DNA from 2 places in the Blautia sp. Sow4_E7 genome. Region 2 is predicted to be linked to the other one. Evidence: predicted binding sites of a transcription regulator. Region 2 holds the regulator's gene; the other holds the start of a gene.

Region 1 (3,174 bases), on a different contig from region 2:
ACTGTCTGAATTCCCTTGCAGCTGGAGAAAGATAAGACCTGTCATTGCTGATCAGGTAGAAATTTCGTTCCCAGGCGGGATTGGAAATCTGCATGATCTTTACGTCCAGGCGGAGAAGCATTTCCATGTAGGGGACAACAGCAATACCAAATCCGTGCGCCACAAGTCCGGCGATTACGCTGTCTTCTTCTGTCTCGTAGGCGATTTGAGTCTCCTGCCCGATCTGTCGGAATAAGCCGTCAACTACGGAGCGAAGACCAGAGCCTTTTGCAAAATAGACCTGGGGGTAAGGAATAGTCTGTGCAAGATCAATGGTATGAAACTGTGCCAGAGGATGCTTTCTTGGAGTGATCAGCACCAGATCCTGCCGGTGTACTGGGATAGAGGTAAGCCCCAGATCAGCAGGTGGCTGGGAAGCGAAAACCAGGTCAAAACGTCTTGCAGTAAGCCCTTCGAGCAGCTGTCCTGTGGTTCCGGTATTAAAAGTAAAACGGATATTTTTCTCAGGGTACTGTTTCAAAAAACGCGCTGCAAGCTCGGGAACAAAGTCTTCTCCCAAGGTACGAAGAAGCCCCAGGCGGATCAGTCCCTCCCCACGTCCAACCCGCTGGAGTGCGTCTACTCCATTGTCCAGAGTCATAAGCGTCTGCTGTGCACAGGCGAGAAACTGCTCCCCATAATGTGTGAGCATAATGCTTTTTCCAACCTTCTCAAAAAGGGGAACTCCAAGCTCTGCCTCCATCTGTGAGATGGCATGGCTAAGGCTTGGCTGGGCGATGCAAAGGTGTTCTGCAGCTCGTGTATAATGTAGTGTTTGTGCTAATTCTGCAAAATATCGCAAATGTAGTAAATTCATATTCAATTCCCTCAACTATTCTTTCAATCAATGAAACAACTCTATTATAAACCTGTATATTCAAATAATCTATTGTTCTATAAGAAAAAATCAATTTGTCTTTTTTTTAACAACAAGTTAAAGTACAGGCATAGGTCGATGAGAAAAAAGTTTTAAAGGTCTTAAAAAACATGGAAAAATGTAAATGTCTCAATCTAAAAGAAGAGCTAACGGTATGGTGCGAACAATAAAGTTTATAGGCCATAATGTTAAAAGTAGCAACTGGGCATTATCAACCGAGTGCAAAAAGCATATGAGACATCCAGGAAGGAGAAAAAATTGCATATTTCAGGAACCACCACTATGCTGGGTCTGATCGGAACCCCTGTAGAGCATTCCAAATCCCCGGCAATGTATAATTATTGTTTTGCAAAATATGGTCTCGACTGCGCTTATCTGGCCTTTGACGTACCAAAGGAAAAATCAGGAGAAGCGGTGCAGGCCATTCGAACCCTGAACATCAAAGGGGCAAATGTGACAATGCCATGCAAAAACGCAGTCATTCCATATCTGGATAAGCTGACTCCTGTAGCAGAAGCAATCCAGGCAGTAAATACCATCGTGAATGACAATGGCGTGCTCACAGGGCATATTACAGACGGATGCGGTTATACCTTGAATCTGAGGGCTCATGGTGTAGAAGCAGCCGGCAAAAAAATTGTTCTTCTTGGCGGCGGCGGAGCTGCTTCCGCGATCGCGATCCAGGCGGCCTTAGAAGGTGCGAAAGAGATTACCGTATTTAACCTAAAGGACAGCTTCTGGGACAGAGTACAGGCAGGACTTGAGAAAATCAGCAAGGCAGCGCCGGAATGTAAAATTACTCTCCATAATCTTGAAAACAGAGAAGAACTAAAAGCTGCAATTGATGAAAGCGACATTCTTTCCAATGCCACAAGAGTGGGAATGGCACCATACGAGGAGCAGAGCAACATTACAGACCTTTCCTGGTTCCGCCCGGAGCTGGTGGTAACCGATGTGGTTTATTCTCCGACAGAGACAAAGATGCTGCGGGAAGCAAAAGCAGCCGGTTGCAAGACCTGTGATGGCCTGGGCATGCTTTTATGGCAGGGCGCCGAAGCATTCAGACTGTACAGCGGGCTGGAGATGCCGGTGGAGGAAATCCGGGAACTGCTTTATAAATAAACAACTTAGTAATTACAGGCAAAACAAGAAATAAGCCGTAATAAATGAAGTATCAGAGAAAACAAAAAACATACGAGGAAGGTCTAACAAAATGAACCAGACTACAGATTCAAAAAAATATTACCCTACAGCACTGGCCCTTTACATTACATACTTTGTTCTGGGCATTGCAGCCACCATCATGGGACAGTACAAGCGGAATTTTGCAGCCCAGTGGGGCGCAAAGGTTTTGGAAAACGGAAGCTATGACGTATCCGGTGTTGTGGCAGTTATCGCTGCGATCGGCCTTGGCCGTCAGAGCATTGCTGACCCTGACCTTCCAAATAAAGCGTTAAATGGGCAGCTGGAAACTCTGGCTCCATGTATTGGATGTCTTCTTGGCTGTGTGCCGAATATGTTTGCCGGAAAGCCCATCACCTGTGCAGTAAACCCGTGCGTGGGAAGAGAAACAGAGCTTACCCCTGCTGACAGTAAGAAAAAAGTAGTCGTTGTAGGCGGCGGTCCTGGAGGACTTTACGCAGCATGGCTGTGTGCTCTTCGTGGACATCAGGTCACACTTCTGGAAAAAGAAGAGGAACTTGGCGGAAACTTCCGTATTGCAGCTTATCCAACAGGAAAAGGACAGCTTACCGAGGTGATCCGCTCCATTATCGTAAGATGTCAGAACGCCGGAGTAGGTTTGAGATGTAATACAGAGGCAGATGAGGAAACCCTTCGCAGCCTTTCCCCAGATACCATCATTGTTGCAACCGGTTCCAATCCACTGGTACTTCCAATCCCAGGACTGGCTGACTGCGGCTATATCACAGCCCAGGAGCTTTTGGATGGAAAAAAAGAAGCTGGCAAAAAGGTGCTGGTAGTGGGTGGCGGAATGGTTGGCTGCGAGGCTGCTGAGTATCTTGCTGAGCGCGGACATCAGGTTGGGATCATCGAAATGAAAGATGTCATTGCAGGTGATGTGACAGCAGAAAGCCGCAAATACATTTTCCAGAATTTTGAGGAAAACCATGTACAGCTTTGTCCTGGTGCAAAGGTTGGTCATTTCTATACAGATGGTGTGGATTATGCACTGGCAGATGATACAGAAGGATCTCTCAGGGGCTTTGACAATGTAGTGCTGGCTATGGGCTCCAGAG
Region 2 (3,174 bases):
CAAGTTCACTGCCATCACGATCCCGGTCATAGATCCCGATGTCCGCCACCAGGATCCTGCCAGCGTATGCTCTGCCAGGGAAAAAGCACAGCCCCCGTTTCCGGTATGCAAAGGTTACCGTCAGATCTGCCTGAAAAGCAATTCCAAGAACTGCTCCCGTATCTCCGTGAATGCCAGACGGAATATCCACCGCCACTTTATAGGCTCTGGTCTGATTCATACTGTGGATGATTTCCTTATAAGTTCCGGAAATCTCCCTGGACAACCCAACGCCGAAAATCCCGTCTACTATAACAGTATATTCATCCCATACCGGGTTATTCGTTGCGGGAACGCCATAGTTCCTGGCAATTTCCCACTGGTGTCTGGTTTCTTCGGTCATTTTGTCCGGATTTCCTGCAAGATAGATTTCGGAATGTATCCCGGCAAGATGAAGAAGCCTTGCAATGGCAATCCCGTCACCGCCGTTATTGCCGGAGCCACAGACGGCCAGTATCCGCTCTTTTTCTAAGTTTCCAGGACTGTTTTTCTTTTCCAGATACTTCCGGATCTCTTCTGCCGTGGCAAGCGCCGCCCTCTCCATAAGAACCAGGGAGGGAACATGCATATTATGAATAGTACCATAGTCAAGAAGCTTCATCTGACTGCAGGTCACAACTTTTTTCATAAAACCACTCCTAACATTAGAATAACTTTTGGGCTCCGGTTGCAGTTCACTCTCTGCCCATTAACCGCTAAAGCCATTTTCAAACACGCTCTAATGCAAAACTGCCGCCCGGTCTCCTGTAAATCTTTCAGCGAGACAAGCAGCAGTCCTCTTTGACCTTTTGTTGTTACTGTCATGTCCTTCACAGTAACGTTTTATTCTTTGTTTTCTTTATGCTCGTTGCGGTACTGGCTTAAATTATAAGACAGTGCCATCAGGCTCTCAGACAGATGAACATTCTCCACGATCACGTTCTCAGGAGCATCAAGATCTGTATGTGCAAAGTTCCAGATTGCCTTGATTCCATTGTCAATGAGAACCTTCGCCATCTCCTTGGCCTTGTTCTTCGGCAGAGTCAGAATGGCGATCTCTACCTGATTCTCTTTGATAAATTCTGGAAGGTGACTGATCATCTGAATCTCAATTCCCCGAACCGAAATTCCTTCCAGAACCGGATTTACGTCAAAAATCCCAACCAGACGAAATCCTCTTTTCTCAAAATCCCCGTAATTGGCAAGTGCCTGTCCCAGGTTACCTGCACCAAGAATGATCATAGGATGAATGGTGTCCAGTCCTAAGATCTTACCAATTTCTGTATAAAGATATTCAACATTATATCCATAGCCCTGCTGTCCAAAACCGCCGAAATTATTTAAATCCTGGCGGATCTGTGATGCAGTCACATGCATTTTCTTACTAAGGTCATTGGAAGATATACGCTCAACTTTCTCTTCCATCAGCTCCCCCAGATAGCGATAATACCTTGGCAGTCTTTTGATCACTGCCTTTGAGATTTCCTTCGCCTCCAAAATGTTCCCCTCCTTGTTTCCGCTGCCTAAATTTTCCGCGTCACACTATGTCAATTATACCTAAATGTTATTTTCTTGTCAATTAAAGTTGTGCAGAATTACAAATATTTTGCAAATTCAGTTACTGTTCACTGGTAACGTTCCGCCAGGTGTTTTTTTGAGCGAAGCTCACAGAAAACCCGGGAACATCGGCGCGAAATCATGCGAATGCATGATTTCTGTGCATCGCGAAGTGTGTTGCTGGTCACGGAGTGAACAGGAACCAAATTCATAGTATCAGGATAAAGCTCACAAAAATCCCTTTTTCTTCCAATAAAGCGATTGCTATTTCTGCATTTAAATCATTATCCTCTGCCAAAAGAACATGCAAACCATGTAAATCCATATCGTTCCTTAACTTTTCTTTCTCTTCCGTAAATCCATGTTCTGCTATAATCAGAGGGATTTCTACCGTAAATGTTGAGCCAATTCCCTGTTTGCTGCTGACCTTAATTTTCCCACCCATAAGATCTACATACTGTTTGGCAATGGCCATTCCCAGTCCAGTTCCCTTATAACTGGTTCTTGCCCCATCATTTTCCTGACTGAACTCATCAAAGATTCTGCTCTGAAACTCCTCACTCATACCAATTCCGGTATCTGATATACGATAGCGTACGATTATATGATGCTCATCATTACCCGGACCGTTTTCTGCAGCAAATGAAATGGTACCTCCGTCTTTTGTAAATTTGACTGCATTGCTGATAATGTTGAGCAATACTTCCCTGATTCTGAGTTCATCTGCCATCACATAGGGATTTTTAAGCTCTTCTCTTGAAACACAAAAATTAAGGTCACGGTTTTCCATATATCCTCTTGCAATCGACAAAACAGTATTTATCATATCCCAGAGATCTACCGGTACTGGTTTATATTCCAGTTTACCACTTTCTCACTTTTATCCCTTTACGTGGCATTCATTGATTCGTGCGGATTTTATACAGTTCCAAACATCTGATCAAAAACAGCAAGTATAGTATTTATATCAATTTTTACTATAATGAAGTGCATTTGACAATTCTTCATTCTTCTGCAATGCACTGACATCCTGATAGGTCACATAGATATATATTTTCTTACCCACAACAAGATAAGAAAAATCTGATTGCATATAGAACCATTTTCCCTGCGGATTTCTTTTTCTATAAAAAATATTTGTATGTGGATGCTCTATATTGAGGTTTCTCACAGATTCCTCTACATATTGCTGATCATCCGGATGTACTGTTTCGCAAAAAGGTTTCTTCTGCAACAGCATCATCTGCTGCTGTGTAGTTTCCATCATCTCTGCAAAGCCCCGGGTAATAAAAACAGGATCATAGCATAGCGTTGTTTTTGCGTCCTCCTCTTCTGAAAGGATACAAAACAGAACAGCACTGTTTTCAATAGAACGCAACGTCGTTATAAACGCCTGCTGCTGTGGAACTGTATAGTCCTCCACAAACAGGAACACATTTTTTGTATCTGCACTTTCCCTTGTAAAGTCAAACTGCATGAAACGCATCTCGCCATTCAGCATAAAATTGATCATAACATGATGCATGATGTGTTCTGCTGTTCCTTTTGCGATTGCTTCCATCGTCATCTGCTGTTTTACACGATTAAGATCATCTATAT

Evidence for each region. The regulator Rex, encoded in region 2, represses fermentation and respiration genes when NADH is low (regulators of the CRP and FNR family bind a similar motif). The targets are predictions, from matches to a motif close to ATTGTTAANTANTTAACAAT.
Region 1: the regulator Rex is predicted to act here: its motif matches at 951-970, upstream of ACTQ50_RS00605 (shikimate dehydrogenase).

What each region holds. Positions count from the first base shown of each region.
Region 1 is NZ_JBQKLL010000001.1:130,514-133,687, reverse strand. Features, by position in the region: gene ACTQ50_RS00610 (LysR family transcriptional regulator) at 1-856, opposite strand, end outside; gene ACTQ50_RS00605 (shikimate dehydrogenase) at 1,175-2,038, shown strand; gene ACTQ50_RS00600 (FAD-dependent oxidoreductase) at 2,130-3,174, shown strand, end outside.
Region 2 is NZ_JBQKLL010000002.1:144,786-147,959, forward strand. Features, by position in the region: gene ACTQ50_RS02270 (NAD(P)H-hydrate dehydratase) at 1-667, opposite strand, end outside; gene ACTQ50_RS02275 (redox-sensing transcriptional repressor Rex) at 862-1,515, opposite strand; gene ACTQ50_RS02280 (ATP-binding protein) at 1,784-2,365, opposite strand; gene ACTQ50_RS02285 (PAS domain-containing protein) at 2,543-3,174, opposite strand, start outside.